4 regions of the Pseudomonas sp. IT-P12 genome follow, and region 4 is predicted to be linked to each of the others. Evidence: predicted binding sites of a transcription regulator. Region 4 holds the regulator's gene; each other region holds the start of a gene.
What was found. Region 4 encodes FliA, which starts transcription of late flagellar genes. Its sites were predicted from a motif close to CTAAAGTTTNNNNNNNNNNNGCCGNTAA; they were not measured.
Positions count from the first base shown of each region.

Region 1: ACM6IM_RS08250 (methyl-accepting chemotaxis protein) is a predicted target of FliA. The motif match lies at 3,538-3,565, and genes of this name have one in related genera.
Region 2: ACM6IM_RS11600 (methyl-accepting chemotaxis protein) is a predicted target of FliA. The motif match lies at 2,673-2,700, and genes of this name have one in related genera.
Region 3: flgM (flagellar biosynthesis anti-sigma factor FlgM) is a predicted target of FliA. The motif match lies at 2,962-2,989, and genes of this name have one in related genera.

Region 1 is NZ_CATKPY010000011.1:1,142,289-1,147,997, reverse strand. It holds gene ACM6IM_RS08265 (hypothetical protein) at 1-192, opposite strand, end outside; gene ACM6IM_RS08260 (AAA family ATPase) at 523-1,047, opposite strand; gene pnuC (nicotinamide riboside transporter PnuC) at 1,044-1,607, opposite strand; gene ACM6IM_RS08250 (methyl-accepting chemotaxis protein) at 1,775-3,409, opposite strand; gene ACM6IM_RS08245 (undecaprenyl-diphosphate phosphatase) at 3,706-4,536, shown strand; gene ACM6IM_RS08240 (DUF1294 domain-containing protein) at 4,533-4,955, shown strand; gene ACM6IM_RS08235 (hypothetical protein) at 5,061-5,709, shown strand, end outside.
Region 2 is NZ_CATKPY010000021.1:560,444-566,152, reverse strand. It holds gene ccoN (cytochrome-c oxidase, cbb3-type subunit I) at 1-105, opposite strand, end outside; gene ACM6IM_RS11605 (alpha/beta family hydrolase) at 202-888, shown strand; gene ACM6IM_RS11600 (methyl-accepting chemotaxis protein) at 1,075-2,640, opposite strand; gene ACM6IM_RS11595 (type II CAAX prenyl endopeptidase Rce1 family protein) at 2,746-3,537, opposite strand; gene acnA (aconitate hydratase AcnA) at 3,764-5,709, opposite strand, start outside.
Region 3 is NZ_CATKPY010000027.1:128,588-134,296, forward strand. It holds gene cheR (protein-glutamate O-methyltransferase CheR) at 217-1,044, opposite strand; gene ACM6IM_RS27450 (chemotaxis protein CheV) at 1,091-2,023, opposite strand; gene flgA (flagellar basal body P-ring formation chaperone FlgA) at 2,105-2,866, shown strand; gene flgM (flagellar biosynthesis anti-sigma factor FlgM) at 3,026-3,349, shown strand; gene ACM6IM_RS27465 (flagella synthesis protein FlgN) at 3,398-3,865, shown strand; gene ACM6IM_RS27470 (flagellar brake protein) at 3,958-4,704, shown strand; gene ACM6IM_RS27475 (MFS transporter) at 4,781-5,709, opposite strand, start outside.
Region 4 is NZ_CATKPY010000021.1:876,500-882,208, forward strand. It holds gene ACM6IM_RS13035 (chemotaxis protein CheA) at 1-282, opposite strand, end outside; gene ACM6IM_RS13040 (protein phosphatase CheZ) at 336-1,124, opposite strand; gene ACM6IM_RS13045 (chemotaxis response regulator CheY) at 1,147-1,518, opposite strand; gene fliA (RNA polymerase sigma factor FliA) at 1,686-2,426, opposite strand; gene fleN (flagellar synthesis regulator FleN) at 2,423-3,253, opposite strand; gene flhF (flagellar biosynthesis protein FlhF) at 3,367-4,695, opposite strand; gene flhA (flagellar biosynthesis protein FlhA) at 4,707-5,709, opposite strand, start outside.

The DNA.
Region 1 (5,709 bases), on a different contig from region 4:
CTGGGAAGGGTTGGCGTTGACGGTCGTGGGGTTCGGGTCGGGAGCCACCGGTGCCCGGGTGGCCATGCGTGGTTGTACGTCACGTTTGATCACGATGATGCCGTTGTCAGCCTGGGCAGTCAGGCTGAGGGTCGAGCCCAGTGCGCATCCGGCCAGCAGCAGGCTGAAGATGCCTCTATCAAACTTCCCCACGGCGCAATTCCTTCTGTAGTTGGATCGCTGGCCCGAACGAGCGTTGCGAAGGAGAGAGCAGAAGCTGTGCCGAGTTTGGTTTTTCTTTTGAAAACAAGAGGTTGTATTTAGTAATTCGAGAGAGGGAGGAACGTATGTAACGTCGTTGAGACAAAGGTGCGGGGAGACCTCGTCAATACGGGCGGTATTGCTCGCCAAGGTCGATGCAGGCCGGCTGTATCAGCGGCGCAACAAATCTTCGCTGAAACGCCTTGAAGGCTCTGATTCGCGGGTTTGCGTAGGGGCGTGTGTTACAGGAATGGACGCTTTTGCGCGGATGGGGCGTCCGGCTCAGGTCTTGAGCAAGCGCTTCACAGCATCGAAGGCTGCGTCCTTGCGCTCTTTCCAGTCGCCTTGCAGCACCTGATAGGGCTGCCGGTGAAGGTCCAGCCATTGGCGGCCGGCCTGGAAAAATGCCTGGCGTTCGGCCAGTTGCGGTTGGCAGCGCTGCCCGTCGTCATGCCAGTCCACGGTTTCAGGGCTCAACAGCAGATGCAGGTCATAATGCCGCTCTCGCAAGGCTCGCTCGATCCAGTCGGGGCAGTCGCCGAACAGCGTGCGACTCCACAGGATGTTGCTCAGCAGATGGGTGTCGAGAGTCAGCAGTGAGGGTCGTTTGGCCCGTGCCTCATCCTCCCAGGCCAGCTGGCCATGTGCTATTGATGCAATATCATCGTAGCAGGTTTCGCGGGCGTGTCTCTCGATAAAATACCGAACGTATTCTTCGACCACTATGCCGCCAAAATTGGCGTGAATCTCACCCGCAAGCCAGCTTTTGCCGCTCGATTCCGGCCCTGTCAGCACCAAGACTTTCATGGGCACAGCAGCGGGTCGCTGCGCCAGGTACGCCAGCCTTGAATGGCCAGCACGGTGAAAACGCCATACAGGGCGGCCGTCAGGTACATCCCCTTATAGATGAACAGGCCGACGAAAATACAATCCAGGACGATCCACAGCGGCCAACACTGCAAGCGCTTTTGCGCCATCCAGAATTGCGCCACCAGGCTGAAGGCGGTGAGGGCGGCATCGAGCCAGGGTTGGGCTGCGTCGGTCCAGTGGGCCATGGCCGCTCCCAGCAACAGACTGCCCATCGCGCCGAGGGTCAGGCCGGTCGCCAGCGCCCGCGCGCCCAGCCGGCTGACATCACGCCCCTGATGCTCGTGGCCGGCGCGGGTCCACTGCCACCAGCCGTAGAGTTGCAGCGCGGCGTAGATCACTTGCAGCAGCATGTCCGAATACAGCTTCACCTCGTAAAAGATCCAGCTGTAGAGCAGCACCATGATCAGGCCGATCGGCCAGCACCAGGGGTTCTGTCTGACCGTCAGCCAGACGGCGATCACGCCGAGGGTGGCGGCAAACAGTTCAAGCCCGGACATGTAGGGAACCCTGGAGGCAAAAGAGAGGGAGGCGGATTGTACCGGCAGCGGCAGGTGGGAGCGAGCCTGCTCGCGATGGCGGAGGGTCAGGCGCCTATGCTGCCGGTGCCTGCCTCATCGCGAGCAGGCCCGTTCCCACTGTTGAACGTGCCGTTACCGTGCGCTGTTTACACCCGGAACTGCTTGAGCAGCCCGTTCAATTGCTCGCTCAGGTCCTTGAGCCGAACGCTGGCCACGCTCGACTGTTCTGCCGCCGCTGCAGTGCTGTGGGACAAGCCGGCTGCCTGGGTGACGTTCTGATTGATGTCCTCGACCACGTGGGCCTGTTGCAGGGTCGCGCTGGCGATGGAAGTGTTCAGGCCGTTGAGGTTGCGCAATGCCTGGCCGATGGCGTTCAGGCTCGCACCGGCCAGGCCGGCTTGCTCGATGGTCAACTGGGAAGCACGGCTGCTGTCGCCAATGACTTTGACCGCTGCTTCGGAATGGCTTTGCAGACGTTCGATCATCGACTGGATTTCAGCAGTGGACTTCTGCGTGCGCTGTGCCAGCAGGCGTACTTCGTCGGCCACGACGGCAAATCCACGTCCTTGTTCGCCCGCCCGGGCAGCCTCGATGGCGGCGTTGAGCGCCAGCAGGTTGGTCTGCTCGGCGATGGAGCGGATCACCTCCAGCACGCTGCCGATCTGGGTGCTCTCGGTCGCGAGGGTGCGGATGACCTCCACGGCCTGATCGATGGTGGACGACAACTTGTCGATCTGTTCCAGGCTGCTGTCGATGTTGACCTGGCCCTGTTGCGCCTGGGATTCGGCATCGCGCATCTCGCTCGCGGCCTGCTCGGCGTTCTTCGCCACATCCTGTACGCCGTAGGTGACCTCATTGATCGCGGTGGCCACCAATTCCATCTGCTGGGACTGCTGCTGGCTGCGTTGTTGGGCCTGGGCGGCATCGTTGCCCAGTTCGCTGGACGACTGGCCCAGGGCACTGGCGGAAACCTGCAACTGACTGATCACGCCGCGCAGTTTGGCGGTAAAGGCATTGAAGTGATGGGCCAGTTGTGTGACTTCGTCCTGGCCGTGGGTGTCGAGGCTGCGGGTCAGGTCGCTTTCGCCGCTGGCAATGTTGGCCATGGCATTCACGGTCTCCTGGAGGGGCCGCACGATGCTGCGGGCGATCAGGATCACCAGCAACGCCATGATGGCGGCAATCCCCAGCCCGACGCCTGAAGCTTTCCACACTTGGGCCATGAATTCGGCCTGGGTGTCGTCGATGTACACGCCCGAACCGATCACCCAGCCCCAGGGTTCGAACAGTTTGACGTAGGAGGTTTTCTCCACGGGATCGCTGGCACCGGGCTTCGGCCAGCGATAGTCGATCGCACCGGCGCCCTTGGCCTTGGCCAAAGCCACCATTTCATTGAAGACGGCAAACCCGTCGGGATCGCGGATGGCTGAAAGGTTCTGGCCGTCCAGCTTTTGGTTGACCGGGTGCATGATCATCACGGGCGTGAGGTCGTTGATCCAGAAATACTCGTTCTGGTCATAACGCAGGCCGCGAACGGCGCTCAACGCTTGCTTCTGTGCGGCTTCGCGGGTGAGTGTGCCGGCGGTTTCCAGGCCGTGGTAGTACGTCAGAATACCGCTTGCGGTCTGCACGACGTGTTGGGTTTTCTGCGCCTTGGCGTGATACAGGTCATCGTGAATCTGCTTGAGCATCAACACGCCGAGCGTCAAGAGCATCATGACGGCTACGACCAAGATGAGCCACAAGCGGCGGCTGATCGACATACTGCGCAAGCTGTTCATAGCACTGTCACTCCGGTGTTTTTCTTCTTGTAATAAATGATCGCCAGAATCCCATCACACTTTGTCGATCGGGCATATCCGACCCAAGTCCAATAACGAGGCAGCGTTATCGAGGCTTGTCTGATAGGATTTCGGCCCCGCACGGAAAAACCTGAATTCAAGCTGATTTTTCACGGATTTTTTACGGCTCCGTCGCGATTCTGTGCGCGCGGACTTCCAACCGCGCTGATTACAGTCAACGTTTTGCAATAAATACTATCGAAGCATGCCGTCGCGCATCGCTTCCTGGGGGATTGATGGATTTCTGGACTGCCTTGCAGGCATTGATACTTGGGGTTGTGGAAGGGCTGACGGAGTTCTTGCCGATATCCAGCACCGGCCACCAGATCATCGTGGCCGACCTGCTCGATTTCGGGGGAGAGCGGGCCATCGCGTTCAACATCATTATCCAGTTGGGGGCGATCCTGGCGGTGGTGTGGGAGTTTCGCCGCAAGATTCTGGATGTGGTCACCGGCCTGCCGACGCAACCCGGCGCCCGACGGTTTACCGTCAACCTGCTGGTGGCCTTCATGCCTGCGGTGGTGCTGGGGGTGATCTTTTCCGATCTGATCCACCATTACCTGTTCAACCCGATCACGGTGGCAGCGGCGCTGGTCGTGGGCGGGATCATCATGTTGTGGGCAGAAAAGCGTCAGCACCAGGTGCACGCCGACACCGTCGACGAGATCACCTGGCAAGACGCCTTGAAAGTCGGGTTTGCCCAATGCCTGGCGATGATTCCCGGTACTTCGCGGTCCGGCGCCACCATCATTGGTGGCTTGCTGTTCGGCCTGTCGCGCAAGACCGCCACCGAGTTCTCGTTTTTCCTGGCCATGCCGACCATGGTCGCGGCCGCCGTGTATTCGGGCTTCAAGTACCGTCATCTGTTCGAGCCGGCTGACCTGCCGGTGTTCGCCATCGGTTTCGTCACCGCGTTCATCTTCGCGATGATTGCCGTCAGGGGCTTGCTGAAGTTCATCGCCAGCCACAGCTATGCGGTGTTTGCCTGGTACCGCATCGCCTTTGGCCTGGTGATCCTGGCCACCTGGCAGTTCGGTTGGGTCGATTGGAGCGCTGCCCAGTCATGAGTGATGGCCGCGCGCGCCGCCCGCCCGGACGCCCCTCGGCAGGTCCGCTGCAGCACCTGCGGTTGAAGCTGGTGGTGTTCGCGGTGGTGTGCGCGCTGCCGCTGTTCGGCTCGTTGTCCTTCGGGCTGAAGGGCATTTCGTGGATACCGCTGGCGGCCTACGGCCTCGTCAGCGTCCTTGCGTTCTTCCTTTACTGGAGCGACAAACGCAAGGCCCGCAGCGACCGCTGGCGTACGCCGGAAAATGTCCTGCACGCGGTGGAACTCGCCGGTGGCTGGCCCGGCGCCTTCCTGGCCCAGCAGGTGTTTCGGCACAAGACGCGCAAAGTGTCGTTCCAGGTATTGTTCTGGGTCATTGTGTTGTTGCACCAAGTATTCTGGATCGATCAGTTGTTTGTCCGAACTCAGTGGTTTGATTGACGGATTGTTAACGGTTATTGCCGGAAGATCGGCTTACAACTGTGCGTTCGTGTCTGAATTCCGGGCGTGTTAGTTTCCGACAAACTAACGGTCTGGAGCCTGGCAATGAAATTTAAAACGATCACCACTGAAAGTGCCATGAGCAAGTTGGCGACATTCATGGCTTATGCACCTGCGGAAAAATTAGCTTATATCAGGAAGCGCTCTCTGGTCGTTAGAGGCGAAGATTTGAGTGGTTTCTCCGATCACGTTCTACTTGACTCCCTGAAGTCGGTTGAGCGCCGTATGCAGCAATATATTGATCAATTTGAACAGGTGAAGTGCGCGGTCACACCGGGACTGATCCTCGATCGTGACCTTGTGGCAAAAACCAATGAATTTTTCAATGTCGCTGTTCCGACAGGTATCGAGTCGATTCTGCGGGCACTTCAGCCCGGCGCTGATCTGACGTCCCTTTATGACCAGGCGTTGAACAAAGCCATCGATGCATTGTTCACCGACAGGGTCTACTTGCGCGAGCAGCTGGAACTCATTTGTGCGGCGATCAGGAACCCGGCACTGGTCTGTGAAGTCATTCGTACGGATGCCAAGACTTATAAACAGCTCTATTTTCCAGTACTTGACCCGTTCGTCAAAGGTTTGGAGGCGCCATTTGCTCTCGCGTTTCCGATGTTCATGGGGGTAGAGTCATGTTTGTTGATTCATTCTGCGGGCCTGAGGGTTAATGAAACTTACACACCTAGGGTCAAAGGTT
Region 2 (5,709 bases), 320 kb from region 4:
GAGAAAAACCCCGAGCCCCATGCCGACGATGCCCCACACCACCGTCATAATGGCGAATTGGCGGACCACCTTGTAGTTGTAGGCGGTACTGATAGAAGTGTTCATGGTTCCCCATCCACGGTTCAGCCCAAGGAAAGACGTTCGCGCAAGGCAGACGCACCCTTCGACTGGAGTTATAGGCAGACTAAAAGCGAGGCAAGCATGGACAAAGAGCACAAGGCCAGTATTGACGGGGATCAATGGGCGCGGTGCCTGCACGAACATGGATGGTTGTGGAATGCGGCCTCTTCAACGGATTCGGCGCAGCCGGTGACCCTGATACTCGCCCATGGCGCCGGTGCGCCGATGGACAGCGACTGGATGAACGACATGGCTGCGCGCCTCGCCGCACGGGGCGTCAACGTGGTGCGCTTCGAGTTTCCCTACATGGCGCAGCGTCGGGTCGATGGCGGTAAACGTCCGCCGAACCCGGCGCCAAAACTCCTGGAGTGCTGGCGTGAGGTGTATGCCGTGGTGCGACGCCATGTCGCCGGGCGCCTGGCCATCGGCGGCAAGTCCATGGGCGGTCGAATGGCCAGTCTTTTGGCCGATGAGCTGGGAGCCGATGCGCTGGTGTGCCTGGGTTATCCGTTTTACGCGGTGGGCAAGCCCGAGAAGCCGCGGGTCGATCACCTGGCGGGCTTGAAGACGCGCACGTTGATTGTCCAGGGCGAGCGCGATGCGCTGGGCAATCGCGAGGGGGTCGAGGGGTATGCGCTGTCACCGGGCATCGAGATCGGCTGGCTGGCCGCGGGGGACCATGATTTGAAGCCGTTGAAGGCCTCCGGGTTGACCCATGAGCAGCATTTGGCGACGGCGGCGGCGAGGGTGGCTGCGTTTCTGCGGTGAGGCATGCAGGCCTTTCCGGCACCTCTTCGCGAGCAGGCTCGCTCCCACAGGGGATTTGCGGTCAACACAGAACCATTGTGGGAGCGAGCCTGCTCGCGATGGCAACCTTCAGGCCTTCACCTTTTCAGAATGGCAATAAAAAACCCGGAGGTTTTCACCGTCCGGGTTTGTCACTGACAGCAACCCTCAGCGGTTGAACCGCTCCACCAGCGAATACTGGGTGTTCGCGGTCTTGATCAGTTCTTCACTGAGCAACGCCGAGTTCTGGGCCTGTTCCGAGGTCTGGTCTGCCAGGTGTGAGATGTTGCTGATGTTGCGGCTGATTTCCTCGGCCACCGAGCTTTGCTCTTCGGTCGCGGCGGCGATCTGGGTGGTCATGTCGGTGATGTTGGCCACCGCCTCGCTGATCCCGACCAGTGCCTGATCTGCTTCCAGGACCCGCGCCACACCTTCCTCGGCCTGACGATGGCCAGCGTCCATGGTCTGCACGGCGGAGTTGGCGGTTTGTTGCAGCTTGGCGATCAGGGCGTGGATCTGCCCGGTGGACTCGCTGGTGCGCTGCGCCAGTTGGCGGACTTCGTCTGCCACCACCGCGAACCCGCGCCCCATCTCACCCGCACGCGCCGCTTCGATGGCCGCGTTCAGCGCCAGCAGGTTGGTCTGGTCGGCGATGCCCTTGATCACATCGACCACGCCACCGATTTCGTCGCTGTCCTTGGCCAGTTGCGTCACGGTCAGGCCGGTTTCACCCACGACCTCCGACAGGCGCTGAATCGCATCGCGGGTTTCCCCGGCAATGTCGCGACCACGACCGGTCAGACGATTGGCTTCCTGAGTGGCGTCGGCGGTGCGCTGTACGTGGCTGGCCACTTCCTGAGTGGTGGCGGCCATCTGATTGACCGCCGTGGCCACCTGCTCGGTCTCGACGCGCTGGCGCTCCAGGCCGGTGGAACTGTCATGGGCCAGCGAGTCGGATTGCCTGGCCTGCTCGGTCAGGTGTTCGGCGGTGTCCTGCAGGCGGGTCAGACAGGTTCGCAGGCGTGCTTCCTGGCTGAGGATCGACATCTCCAGGCGCGCCTGTGCGCCACGGCTGTCGGTGTACATCTGCGCGATCAGCGGATCGGACGTGGTCTGTTCGGCCAGGCGCAGCAAGCGCTTGAGGCCGCGCTGTTGCCAGCTCAGCCCCAGCAGCCCCAGGGGCACGGAAAGGCCGGCGGCCAGAGCAAAACCCCACTGGGAGTTGAGCGAGGCGCCGATCATGAAGCTCAGTTGGCTGACCAGGATGAACGGCACCCAGTCCTGCAGCACCGGCAACCATTTATCGGAGGATGGAATCGCCGACTTGCCCTGGTTGATGCGCTGGTAAAGCGCTTTGGCGCGCTGGATCTGTTCGGCGGTGGGTTTGACCCGTACCGACTCGTAACCGATGACCTGATTGCCTTCATAGACTGGCGTGACGTAGGCGTTGACCCAGTAGTAGTCACCGCTTTTGCAGCGGTTTTTGACAATGCCCATCCAGGGCAGGCCCTGTTTCAGCGTGCCCCACATGTGGGCGAACACGGCGGCCGGTACGTCGGGGTGACGGACCAGGTTGTGGGGGGCACGGATCAATTCATCACGGGAATACCCGCTGATGTCGACGAACGCGTCGTTGCAGTAGGTGATGACGCCCTTGGTATCGGTCGTGGAAATCAACCGTTGTTGAGCCGGGAACGTCCGTTCGCTCTGAGTAATGGGCTGGTTGTTACGCATGGCTTTTTTTTTGTCCGCAAGGCTTTCACTGGTTGTCGGCAACGCCAGCGATTAATTGAAATTATATTTTGATATTTGGCAGTGCGTCGCAAAGTGACCGTTGCGTCAGCCGGCCAGCATCGGGTAGGTGAACAGGCCGAAATGCAGCAGGTTCAAACCGAAGTGCGTGGCAATGGCCGCCCCCAATCCGCCGAAGCGGTAGGCCAGGCCGTAGCCGATGCCCGCCAGGGCGGACAGCAACACCCATTGCCAGCCCGCGCTCAAGTGAGCCAGGCCAAACAGCAACGCCGCGAGTAGCAGGGCCAGGTGTTCGCCTTGCGGCAGGTGTTTGAACGCCCGGGCAAGCCCTCCCTGGATGTAACCGCGAAACAGCGCTTCCTCCACCAGCGTCACCAGCAACAGGTTGTTGAACAACCACAGCCAGGCCTGGTCAGGCCATTTCGGGGCCCATTCGATCACGCCCAGCGACACGGCACCGCCCAGCGCCAGCACGGCGCTCACGGCCAGACCCATCACCGTGGCGTACGCTGACAGGCGCAGTGAGCGCCGGCCAACGATCCATGGGCAGACCAGCAGCAGCCAGAAGCCGATCAGCGGTTTGTCCAGGTTCAGGTACATGGAAAACGGCACCGCATCATCGGTCAGGCGCTGCGGATTGATGCCGCGACCGTTGTAGAAGCCGGGAAGCCAGTGCAGTGCCAGCGCGAGGGCCATGAAGATGAACAGGGCGTGCCCGAGTTGGCGGCCCAAACGCAGTTGTTGCTGGCGTACGGCGAACCAGGCGATCAGTAGCAACGCCAAGGAAATCCCCGACAGCCAGCCGAGCTGGCCATACGTCAGGGCCAGGCCGTAACCCAGGGAAAGTAATAGAAGGTAGCTCCAGGGCAGGGCGGGCATTGGGTGTCCTTGTGGGTGTAGCGATGCAATCGGCGCAGTCCACATTGTGGGAGCGGGCTTGCTCGCGAAAGCGGTATTCCTGTCAATGTCGATGTCGGCTGACGATCCGCCTTCGCGAGCAAGCCCGCTCCCACAGAGGATCACCGTTCGGCAGTTAAGCGCGGCGATTATAGGGACTCTGCAAACAAAAACACCGCCCGAAGGCGGTGCAGGCGTCAGGCGTTGCTCAAGACGCAATCAATTGCCGCAGTACGTAATGCAGGATCCCCCCTGACTTGAAGTACTCGACTTCATTCAAGGTGTCGATTCGGCACAGCACTTCGATCTTCTCGCGGCTGCCGTTCTCTCGGGTGATGACCAGCGTCAGGTTCATGCGCGGGGTCAGCTCGACACCGGTCAGGCCAAGGATGTCCAGGGTTTCCTTGCCGGTCAGGTTCAGGCTCTTGCGGTTTTGATCGAGCTTGAATTGCAGCGGCAGCACGCCCATGCCCACCAGGTTGGAGCGGTGGATGCGCTCGAAGCTTTCGGCGATGACCGCCTTGACCCCGAGCAGATTGGTGCCCTTGGCAGCCCAGTCGCGACTGGAGCCGGTCCCGTATTCCTGACCGGCAATGACCACCAGCGGTGTGCCGCTGGCCTGGTAGCGCATGGCCGCGTCGTAGATCGCCATCCGTTCCCCGGTCGGGATGTAAAGGGTGTTGCCACCTTCCTCGCCGCCGAGCATCTCGTTGCGAATGCGGATGTTGGCGAAGGTGCCGCGCATCATCACTTCATGGTTGCCGCGCCGGGAACCATAGGAGTTGAAGTCGCGCGGTTCCACCCCTTTCTCCCGCAGGTAGTGCCCTGCCGGACTGTCGGACTTGATGTTGCCGGCGGGCGAGATGTGGTCGGTGGTCACCGAGTCGCCCAGCAGCGCGAGGACCCGGGCACCCGTGACGTCCCTGACCACTGGCGGCGGGCCGCCGATGTCGTCGAAGAACGGCGGGTGCTGGATGTAGGTCGAATCATCCTGCCAGACATAGGTCGCCGCCTGGGGTACCTCGATCGCCTGCCATTGTTCGTCGCCGGCAAACACCTCGGCATATTCCTTGTGGAACATCGCTGTGTTGACCTGGTTCACCGCGTCGGCGATTTCCTGGGTACTTGGCCAGATGTCCCGCAGGTAGACCAGGTTGCCGTCCTTGTCTTCGCCCAAGGGTTCGCTGCTGATATCGATGCGCACCGTGCCGGCCAGCGCGTAGGCGACGACCAGCGGCGGGGAGGCCAGCCAGTTGGTTTTCACCAGCGGGTGCACCCGGCCTTCGAAGTTGCGGTTGCCCGACAGCACCGAAGCGACGGTCAGGTCGGCGCTCTGGATGGCTTTTTCGATCGGCTCGGGCAGCGGCCCGGAGTTGCCGATGCAAGTGGTGCAGCCGTAACCCACCAGGTCGAAACCGAGCTCATCCAGGTACGGCGTCAGGCCGGCCGCCTTATAGTAGTCGGTCACCACTTTGGAACCGGGGGCCAGCGAGCTTTTCACCCAGGGTTTGCGCTTGAGGCCTTTCTCCACGGCTTTTTTCGCCACCAGGCCGGCGGCCATCATCACGCTAGGGTTGGAGGTGTTGGTGCATGAGGTGATGGCAGCGATCACCACAGCGCCGTTTTTCAACCGGTGGGTCTGGCCTTCGAACTGGTAATCCGCTTCGCCGGCCATGTCGGCATTGCCCACTGCCACGCCGCCACCGCCTTCGCTTTCGAGGCGGCCTTCTTCCTTGCTGGTGGGTTTGAGGGCGATGCCGAGGAAATCGCTGAACGCCTGCGCAACGTTGGGCAGGGCGACCCGGTCCTGTGGGCGTTTGGGCCCGGCAAGGCTGGCTTCGACGCTGGCCATGTCCAGTGCCAGACTGTCGGTGAACACCGGTTCCCGGCCCGGCAGGCGCCACAGGCCCTGGGCCTTGCTGTAGGCCTCGACCAGCTTCACGGTGTCGAGCGGGCGCCCCGACAGGCGCAGGTAGTCCAGCGTCACGTCATCCACCGGGAAGAAGCCGCAGGTGGCACCGTATTCCGGGGCCATGTTGGCGATGGTCGCGCGGTCGGCCAGCGGCAGGTCGGCCAGGCCATCGCCATAGAACTCGACGAATTTGCCGACCACACCTTTCTTGCGCAGCATCTGCGTGACCGTCAGTACCAGGT
Region 3 (5,709 bases), on a different contig from region 4:
CGTCTGCCGCTTTTCTGCCGCTTTCTGACAGACACCTTCCTTGTGGGAGCGGGCTTGCTCGCGATGGCGGTGGGTCAGCCAAGATTGCTTTACCTGACTCACCGCTTTCGCGAGCAAGCCCGCTCCCACAGGGGGGGTGCCTGGCAGGAGAAAAACCACGCATAAAAAAACGGGAGCCCCTGAGGACTCCCGTTTTTTTTGCTCGACAGACACCCGTCACTTCGCCTGGTAGATGATCCCCGGGCTGCACTGGACCATCTGATAATGATCCGGCAGACCATTCAGCGCTTCGGAAGCACCGAGGAACAGGTAACCGCCAGGCTTGAGCGTGCTGTGGATGCGCAACAGGATGTCTTTCTTCACCTCGGCGGAAAAGTAGATCAATACGTTGCGGCAGAACACGATGTCGAACTTGCCGAGGCTCGCGTAACTGTCCAGCAGGTTGAAGGCGCGGAACTCCACCCGGCTCTTGATCGGCGCCTTGACCGCCCAGCGCCCGGGACCTTTCGGGTCGAAATAGCGTTGCAGGCGTTCCGGCGACAAACCTCGTCCGATCGCCAGGCTGTCGTATTCGCCGGTCTTGCAGTTGATCAGCATGGAACCCGACAGGTCGGTGGCAACGATCTGCACCCCCATTTTCAACTGCCCCAGGTTGACCCGCTCGAACTCGTCGATGGCCATCGACAGCGAATACGGTTCCTGCCCCGACGAACAGGCTGCCGACCAGATGCGCAACCGCTGGCCGGGAGCCGCCTTGATCGCCTCCGGCAGCACCTTGTTCTTCAACACTTCAAACGGATAGGTGTCACGAAACCACAGGGTTTCGTTGGTCGTCATGGCATCGACCACCATTTCGCGCAAACCGCTGCGCGGCTGGCTCTGGATGCGCTGAACCAGCTCACCCAGGGACTTGATGCCTTGCTGCTCCATCAGTTTGTTGAGACGGCTCGAGACGAGGTACTGCTTGTTTTCACCCAGCAAGATGCCACAGGCTTTTTCCAGGAAGACCCGGAACTGTTCGAAATCCAAATTACCCGTAGACAATGATGCCGCCTCTTAAATCGTGTGAACCGCCAGGGGCAACAGGCCCCTAGCTGATATCTGCTGCTTTGATCCGGTCAACCACCCGGGATGCCAGGTCGTCAGGACGGAATTTGGCCAGGAAGTCATCGGCACCGACCTTCTTGACCATCGCCTGATTGAACACACCCGACAATGAAGTATGCAGGATGATGTGAAGCTTTTGCATGCGTGGGTCGTTGCGGATCTCGGCCGTCAGGGTATACCCGTCCATTTCCGGCATCTCGATGTCGGAAATCATCATCAGGAATTCCTCTTCCGGCTTCTTGCCCTCGTCGACCAGCTTGCGCAGGTAGTCCAGCGCTTGCCGCCCGTCGTTCAACGCCACCACTTCGACACCGACCGTCTGCAGGCAACGTGTCACCTGCTTGCGCGCCACCGAGGAATCATCAACGGTCAACACCCGCAACGATAACGCCTTGTGCTGGGTCTCGTGATCGACCACACCGACGGAAATCGCTTCCGGTGTCGGCGACACTTCCGCCAGCACTTTCTCGACGTCGATGATTTCGACCAACTGATTGTCGACCCGAGTCACAGCGGTCAGGTAATGATCGCGTCCGGTGCCCTTGGGCGGCGGATGGATCTCTTCCCAGTTCATGTTGACGATGCGCTCCACCGAGCGCACCAGGAAACCCTGGGTCTTGGTGTTGTACTCCGTGATGATGACGAAGGGATTGCTTTGATCTTTCAACGCTCCGGAACCGGTCGCCATCGCCAGATCGAGGATCGGAATGGTCGCCCCCCGGATATTTGCCACACCGCACACCACAGGACTGGACTTGGGCATCAGGGTCAGCGCGGGGCATTGCAGCACCTCGCGAACCTTGAACACATTGATCCCGTACAGCTGCTGGCCGTCAAGACGGAACAACAACAGCTCCAGGCGATTCTGCCCCACCAGTTGCGTGCGCTGGTTCACCGAATCCATTACACCCGCCATGCACTGACTCCTACACCAACGCTAGTTGTGTTGCGACGCACATTCATCACTAAACGGCACGGCGCTTGCTTTTTAACTCTTATGAACACAGAACCGACATTTTTCCGACGCCTGACATCCACCGCCCGCAGATTGCTCTGCGGGATGTCGGCCGCCTGCCTGTTCAACGCTGGCACCCCTGCCCTTGCTGACGAAGTTACCTTGCCTGACATGCTTATCGGCGTCACTCAGGGCTTTCTTGAATTCACCGTAGAGGACTACCTGGCCACCAGTCAAACGGAAGGTCGCTACGAAATCCAGGTCAACAAGCTCGATCCACGCCTGCGCATGCCCATGTGCGACAAGGAATTGACAGCCTCCCTCGAGAGCCCGGCCAAGCCGCTGGGCCGGGTAACGGTCAAGGTTCGCTGCGAAGGCAGTTCCCCGTGGACGGTGTTCGTACCCGCTCAAGTCCGCCTGTTCCGCGACGTCGTGACCACCACCCGTCCCTTGCGTCGGGCCGACATTGTCGAGCCTGCCGACGTGATTCTGCGCGAGCGAGACATCAGCGTGATCACCCAGGGCTACCTGACGACCCCGGACCAGGCGATCGGGCAGCGACTGACCCGACCAATGGTCGCCGACCAGGTGATTACCCTGGTCAATCTCGAACAGACGGAAGTCATTCGCAAGGGCGATCAGGTGGTGATTACCGCCCGCAGCGGCACGCTGAGCGTACGAATGCCCGGCGAAGCGCTGTCCAACGGCGGCATGAACGAACAGATTCGCGTGAAAAACCTCAACTCTCGACGGGTCATCAAGGCGCAAGTGACCGCGCCAGGGCAGGTGGAAGTGGCCATGTAGGGACCTGAAGAGGTGGCATTGCCCCGGGCTGTTCCCTAAACTGTGGCGCAGGCAGCAGACGTGCTGGCGCTTGCGGGCTCATTGATAAAATGAGTCTAAAGTTTTCACAGGGATGGCCGAAAACATGGCAAGCGTCCAAATACTCAGAGGTTTTTTACCATGGTCATCGATTTCAGCCGTTTGAACAGCTCCTCGCCACTGACGGGCAGTACACGTACCAGTGCCGCCAAGGACACCGCCGAAGCCGGCCAGTCCGCAGCGCTGAATACCCCGGCCGAACAGGCCACCGTTAAAAGCGGGGAATCGGTACACCTCAGCAATGAGGCTCAGCAGTTGCAACAGGTCACTGACAAGCTGCGCGATCAGCCTGCCGTCGACAAAGCCCGCGTGGCGGAGTTGAAAGCAGCGATTGCCGATGGCAGCTATAAAGTCGACAGCAACCGTGTAGCCAGCAAACTGCTTAACTTCGAAGCCCAGCGCTAGGCCTCGGCCTGCGCCAGGCTTTTGGACGCTTAAAACCCAAGGCCAGCCATGCACGACACTAATTTATTGCAACTGATCAACGACGACTTTGCTCCCGCTCAATACTTGCTGGAGTTACTGCAAACCGAGTCCATCGCCTTGCACGGTCGTGACATGCCACTGCTCGAAGACATTCTGGCGCAGAAGCAGGCAATGATCATTCTGCTCGAACAGCATGGCCGCAAGCGCAGTGAAATCCTCGCCAGTCTGAACCTGCCAATCAATCGCAGCGGACTGGAGCAATTGGCCAGCCAATCGAGTGTCGGCACGCAACTGCTGGAGCAGAGCGATGCCCTGACCGCTCTTCTAGCCCAATGCCAGGCGGCGAATGCCAATAATGGCCAGTCGATTCTGGTTCAGCAGGCCGCCACGGCCAACCAGCTGAAAATCCTCACAGGCGGCGAACCGCCAGCACTTTATGATGCACGCGGATCAACCGCGAAGCTTGCGAAGCCGCGTCCGCTCAGTCAGGCTTGAGCCTGCAAATGCTCACGCCCTATCAAGACTCGCAACATGCTGGCAATATACTGGCCAGCCGTAGTCATATTTTGTCTGGAGATTGATTAACCGTGTCCAATGCCTTAAACGCGGAAGATGCCCCGCAACCACCCAAGGTGCTTAGCACGCCTTTGGAGATCTCCGGCAACCTGCGCCAATTGCAAGACAGCCATGATCCGCTGATCATCACTTTCCACGAACGCACCCAGCGCTTCCAGAGCTATCTGGTCGACGTTGATCGCGAACGCGGCACGATCAAGCTCGACGAAATGATCCCGCGCGACGGCGAACGCTTCATGCTGGCCGGCGAACCGTTCCGGGTCGAAGGTTTTCATGAAGGCGTGCGTATCGCCTGGGAAAGCAACGGCCAACCGACCATCGACGAGTCGGGTGACAACCGCTGCTACCTGGCCCCTCTGCCCGACGAGGTGGTTTACCACCAGCGCCGCAACGCCTTTCGCGCAGCCCTGAAGCTGGCACAACTGGTCGACATCGACCTCGACGGCGAAAAGCTCAAGGCGCCGATCCGTGGCAAGCTGCTGGACATTTCCGCCACGGGCTGCAAGTTGCGTTTCGATGGCGACATCACCGGCAACCTGCAACTGGGCCAGGTCTACGACCGTTTTGCCGCCGCCCTGCCCTTCGGCAAAATGACCGCGCCGGTCGAACTGCGCTACCTGCATTTCGAAGAGAAAATCTCCACCACCTTCGCCGGCATCCGCTTCCATAACATGAGCGGGCTGGTGCAGCGTCAGGTCGAACGATTCGTCTATCAGCTTCAACGTGAAGCGCGGCGCTTCGACAAAGACGACCTGTAACAGCAGGCGCCAACGAAAACGGGCAGCCCCTTGCGGTGACTGCCCGTTTTTTATGCCCGTCTTTTATGCCAGGTTTTCAAGGAATGGCATCAGGGATGTTTTTTTCACGCTCTGCGTCCGCCCCTTCTGCTGGCGGCGCGGTACGCGCTTCGGCCTGTGGCTCGGATTCAGGCTCCGGTTCAGGCTCCGGCTGAGGCTCAGGCTCAGGATTGACTGGACTCTGCATCTGCTCCTGCACCGACTGCTCATCGACCCGGGGATCAAGCGCAGCCACCAATGGCGAGCTCGACATGCTGTCCGGCATCGCCACGTGGTGCAGCGGTGCATCGTCCACCTGGTGCAGGTTGGTGACCGCTTTCGGACGAATCCGCCACACCAGCACCAAGGCAAAGAAGCTGAAGAATGCGTAAAGCATGTGGCTGCCGAACATCTTCATCAGCACACCGGCAACCAGCGGCCCGATACTGGCGCCGACCCCGTAGGTCACCAGCAGCATGGCCGTCAGCGACACCCGCCGGTCCGCTTCGACGTGGTCATTGGAGAACGCGACCGCCAGTGGGTACAGGCAGAACTTCACCAGCGAGCAGATGAACCCCATGATGAACAGCACTTCCAACGGTACCTGCGGGATGATCGCCAGCGGCAATCCGGCCACCACCAGCACCATGGCGAAGCAACGGATCAACAGCGCCCGGTCATAACGGTCGGACAACCAGCCCAGCGGCCACTGCACCAACAGGCCGGCAAAAATGCAGCTACCCATGAACAGACCGACCTGCTCCGTGGACAACCCCTGCTGCGAGGCATACAGGGGTGCCAGGCCGTAGAACGAACCGATGATCAAGCCCGCGCCCAGCACCGTACTCAACGACTGCGGCACGCGTTTGATGAAGAATCGCGGCTCCATCGGCGCCGGGCGCAGGGGTGCCGGGTGAATGCGCCGGGTCAGGGCCACCGGCACCAGGCACAGGGCGAAGCACAGGGCAACCAGCATCAACAGCTCCG
Region 4 (5,709 bases):
TTCGAGAACCACGTCCATCAATTCCGAGTCGACGCGGCGCTCACCCTTGCGCAGGATGTCGAACACGTTCTCGGCGATGTGACAGCACTCCACCAGCTCATTGAGCTGAAGGAAGCCGGCGCCCCCTTTTACAGTGTGAAAACCGCGAAAAATTGCATTGAGCAAGTCCGCATCATCAGGTCGGCTTTCCAGCTCGACCAGCTGTTCGGACAGTTGCTCTAGAATCTCGCCGGCCTCAACCAGGAAATCCTGAAGGATCTCTTCATCGGCGCCGAAGCTCATTAAGGGTGTGCTCCTACAGGTCTAAAAACCCAAAAACCTAAAATGCCTGAATGTTAAAAGCCCAGGCTGGATAGCAAATCGTCCACGTCGTCCTGACCGGACACAACGTCTTCTCTTTTATCGGCATGAATCTGTGGACCTTCACCCTGAGAGAGATGTTTTTGTGGATCTTTTTCTGCAAGCATTGCTTCACGGTCATGTTCGATGCCCGCAAAGCGGTCCACCTGACTGGCCATGAGCACGAGCTTGAGCAGGTTGGCTTCAACTTCAGTGACCAATTGCGTGACACGCTTGATCACCTGGCCGGTGAGGTCCTGGTAATCCTGCGCGAGCAGGATGTCGTTGAGGTTGCTCGACACCGCCCGATTGTCCGTGCTGCTGCGTGCCAGAAAACCGTCGACACGCCGTGCCAGCTCGCGGAACTCCTCGGCCCCGACCTCGCGACGCATGAAGCGCCCCCAGTCGGTGCTCAGCGCCTGGGCTTCATCGCCCAGGCTGTTGACCAGGGGCGTTGAGCTCTCGACCAGGTCCATGGTGCGATTGGCAGCGGCCTCTGTCAGCTTGACAACATACCCCAGGCGTTCGGTGGCATCCGTGATCTGGGACACTTCCTCGGCTTGCGGCATGTTCGGATCGATCTGGAAATTGACGATCGCGCTATGCAACTCGCGGGTGAGCTTGCCCACTTCCTGATACAGGCCGCGGTCACGGGTCTGATTGAGCTCATGGATCAGTTGCACCGCGTCGCCGAACTTGCCTTTTTCAAGGCTTTCGACCAGTTCGACCGCATGTTTTTTCAGGGTCGACTCAAAGTCGCCCTGTGAAGATTCTTTGTGGTCCATAGCTCCCCCGTGGCGCCGTGACTCAACCGATGCGTTCGAAAATCTTCTCGATTTTTTCTTTCAACGCCTGGGCCGTGAAGGGTTTGACCACATAACCGTTTACACCGGCCTGGGCCGCTTCGATGATCTGCTCGCGCTTGGCTTCAGCCGTCACCATCAGTACCGGCAGGTGCTTGAGCTTTTCGTCGGCGCGCACGTGGCGCAGCAGATCGATACCGGTCATGCCGGGCATGTTCCAGTCGGTGACCAGAAAGTCGATGCTTCCGCTGTTGAGAACCGGAATGGCGGTGGTGCCATCGTCAGCCTCGACCGTGTTGGTGAACCCAAGGTCACGCAACAGGTTCTTGATGATCCGCCGCATCGTTGAGAAGTCATCAACGATGAGGATTTTCATGTTCTTGTCCAATTCGACCTCCAAGCAGTCTTAAACGCGCCCAGCACCTGGACGCGCCATTTCAATCAATTCGGCAGAGCACTCAATGACTGTCTGGAGCACAACAGATCGAGACCGGCGTGGTTCAACACCACACCAGCCACGTTCGCAGTGTCCCCACACTGCCTTCAGCGCGCTCGCCACTCCCCCAAACGCCCCCGCAAACGGGCCGCGCACTGGCTGTGTAACTGGCTGACCCGAGATTCACTGACCCCCAGGACTTCACCGATTTCCTTGAGATTCAACTCTTCGTCGTAGTACAGCGCCAACACCAGTCGCTCGCGCTCCGGCAAATTGGCAATCGCGTCCGCCAACGCCGCCTGGAAGCGTTCATCTTCCAGGTCGCGTGACGGCTCGAGATGAGCACTCGCGCCATCCTCGTGCAGCCCTTCGTGTTCGCCGTCCTGCAACAGATCGTCGAAACTGAATAACCGGCTGCCCAGGGTGTCGTTCAAAATCCCGTAATAATCGTCGAGACTCAATTGGAGTTCGGCCGCAACCTCGTGATCTTTAGCGTCACGGCCGGTTTTAGCTTCAATCGAGCGAATCGCGTCGCTGACCATGCGGGTATTGCGGTGGACCGAACGTGGCGCCCAGTCCCCCTTGCGCACTTCATCAAGCATGGCGCCGCGGATTCGAATGCCCGCGTACGTCTCGAAACTGGCGCCTTTGCTGGCGTCGTATTTGGTCGATACTTCCAGCAGGCCGATCATGCCGGCCTGGATCAGGTCTTCGACCTGGACACTGGCCGGCAGACGCGCCAGCAAGTGGTAGGCAATGCGTTTGACCAGTGGCGCGTAACGCTCGATCAGCTCGTACTGCGCGTCACGCGCCGACTTCTTGTAGAGGTTGTAACCGCTGGCTGTCATAGCACGGGTCCTGCCGTTTGTTGCACGAGGCGCTCGACGAAAAACTCCAGGTGCCCACGCGGATTGGCGGGCAGCGGCCAGGTATCGACCTTTTGTGCGATGGCCTTGAAGGCCAGGGAGCACTTGGAACGCGGGAAGGCTTCGTAGACGGCGCGCTGCTTCTGGACGGCCTTGCGCACGCTTTCGTCGTAGGGCACCGCGCCGACGTATTGTAAGGCGACGTCCAGGAAGCGATCCGTGACCTTCGTCAACTTGGCGAACAGGTTGCGCCCTTCCTGCGGGCTCTGGGCCATGTTGGCCAGGACGCGGAAGCGGTTCATGCCGTAGTCGCGGTTCAACAGTTTGATCAGCGCGTAGGCATCGGTGATGGAGGTCGGCTCGTCACAGACCACCAGCAGCACTTCCTGCGCGGCGCGAACGAAGCTGACTACCGAGTCACCAATACCCGCAGCGGTGTCGATCACCAGCACGTCGAGGTTGTCACCGATATCGCTGAACGCCTGGATCAGGCCGGCATGCTGGGCCGGGCTCAGGTGCACCATGCTCTGGGTGCCGGACGCTGCCGGGACGATGCGGATGCCACCGGGCCCCTGCAACAATACGTCACGCAGCTCACAGCGGCCTTCGATCACGTCGGCCAGCGTGCGTTTGGGTGTCAGGCCCAGCAGAACGTCGACGTTTGCCAGCCCCAGGTCGGCGTCCAGCAGCATGACGCGCCGGCCAAGCTCAGCCAGGGCCAGGGACAAGTTCACTGACACGTTAGTCTTCCCGACGCCACCTTTGCCGCCGGTCACCGCGATCACCTGTACGGGATGCATGCTGCCCATGTTATTTCTTTACCTTGTCTTGCATAGACGGAGGCCACATTACTGGCTGCGCGTTCGTAAACGGAACAATGCCTGGCAGACCATCGATGTAGGTACAAAAAATGTTCATTACCTCAGCCGACCTGCTTGGTCGGGCTGTGGTAGATATCAGCGAACATGTCAGCCATGGCTTCTTCGCTGGGTTCTTCCTGCATTTGCACGCTGACGGCGCGACTGACCAGTTGATGACGACGCGGCAGATGCAGGTCATCCGGAATCCGCGGGCCATCGGTCAGGTAAGCCACCGGCAACTCATGACTGATTGCCAGGCTCAACACCTCGCCCAGACTTGCCGTTTCATCCAGTTTAGTCAGGATGCAGCCAGCGAGCCCGCAGCGCTTGTAACTGTGATAAGCAGCCGTTAGAACCTGTTTCTGGCTGGTGGTTGCCAACACCAGGTAATTTTTTGCCCGGATGCCACGACCGGCCAGGCTTTCAAGCTGCATGCGCAGGGCCGGATCGCTGGCCTGCAGGCCTGCGGTATCGATCAGCACCACGCGCTTGCGCAGCAGGGGATCCAGCGCCTGCACCAGGGACTGGCCCGGATCGACGTGGGTCACCGACACATTGAGAATCCGCCCAAGGGTCTTGAGTTGCTCCTGAGCGCCGATGCGGTAGCTGTCCATGCTGACCAGCGCAATGCTCTGCGCGCCGTACTTGAGCACGTAACGGGCAGCCAGCTTGGCCAGCGTGGTGGTCTTGCCCATGCCGGCCGGACCGACCATGGCAATCACACCCCCTTCTTCCAGCGGCTCGACTTCCGGCGTGCTGATCATCCGAGCCAGGTGTGCCAGCAACATGCGCCAGGCCTGGCGAGGCTCCTCGACGTCGGAAATCAACGCCAGCAGGTCGCGGGACAACGGACCGGACAAACCGATGCGCTGCAGGCGACGCCAGAGGTTGGCCTGTGCCGGGGCATTGCCCTGCATCTGGCTCCAGGCCAGCGAGCCGAGCTGGACTTCCATCAGCTCGCGCAGGCTGTTGAGCTCGAAACGCATCGATTCCAATGCCCGCGGATCCACGCCGGCAGGCGCCGGTGCCGGGGCAGGTGCCGCACGGCGCGGCTCGGTGTAGGTCGGCTCGATCAGTGGCTCGGCAGCGGTGAGCGGCAGGCCGGCGAACAGTTGGCGATTGGTCGACTTGTCGCTCTCGCCCTCGTTGCGCAGGCTCAACTCGGCCTGGGCGTTGACGATCCGCGACTGGGTCTTGCGCAGCTCATCCTCGAGTTCCATGTTCGGAACGCGCGGGGCCAGCGCCGACAGCTTGTAATCCAGGGCTGCCGTGAGCTCGACACCACCGGCGATCCGGCGGTTGCCGATGATGGCGGCATCAGCGCCCAGCTCATCACGAACCAGTTTCATGGCCTGGCGCATATCGGCGGCGAAAAAACGCTTAACTTGCATAAACCACTACCTCAGCCATTGGGCCCTACTGTCGCAACGATGGTCACTTGCTTGTTGTCAGGGATTTCCTGGTAAGCCAACACGTGCAAACCGGGAACTGCCAGGCGGCCGAATCGCGACAGCATCGCGCGGACCGGACCCGCCACCAGCAGGATGACCGGTTGACCTTGCATTTCCTGACGCTGCGCCGCTTCGATCAACGACCGCTGCAGCTTCTCAGCCATGCTTGGCTCCAGCAAAACGCCCTCTTCCGAGCCTTGTCCTGCCTTCTGCAGACTATTGAGCAAAATTTGTTCCAACCTGGGCTCCAGAGTGATAACTGGCAGCTCGGACTCAGTCCCTACAATGCTTTGGACGATTGCGCGGGATACGCCAACGCGCACGGCGGCCACCAGCGCGGCAGTATCTTGACTCTTGGCGGCATTGTTCGCGATGGCTTCGGCAATGCTGCGGATGTCGCGCACCGGCACCTGCTCGGCCAACAGCGCCTGCAGAACCTTGAGCAACTGCGACAGCGACACCACGCCCGGCACCAGCTCCTCGGCCAGTTTCGGCGAGCTCTTGGCCAGCAATTGCATGAGTTGCTGCACTTCTTCGTGGCCGATCAGCTCACTGGAGTGCTTGTACAGAATCTGGTTCAAGTGGGTCGCAACTACGGTACTGGCATCGACCACGGTGTAGCCGAGCGATTGCGCCTGCGCACGCTGGCTGATTTCGATCCAGACCGCCTCCAGGCCGAAAGCCGGATCCTTGGCGTTGATCCCGTTGAGCGTGCCATAGACCTGCCCCGGATTGATCGCCAGTTCGCGATCCGGGTAAATCTCCGCTTCCGCCAGGATGACCCCCATCAGGGTCAGGCGGTAGGCGCTTGGCGCCAGGTCGAGGTTGTCACGGATGTGCACGGTCGGCATCAGGAAGCCCAGGTCCTGGGAGAGCTTCTTGCGCACCCCCTTGATCCGCGCAAGCAACTGGCCACCCTGGTTACGGTCCACCAGCGGAATCAGGCGGTAGCCG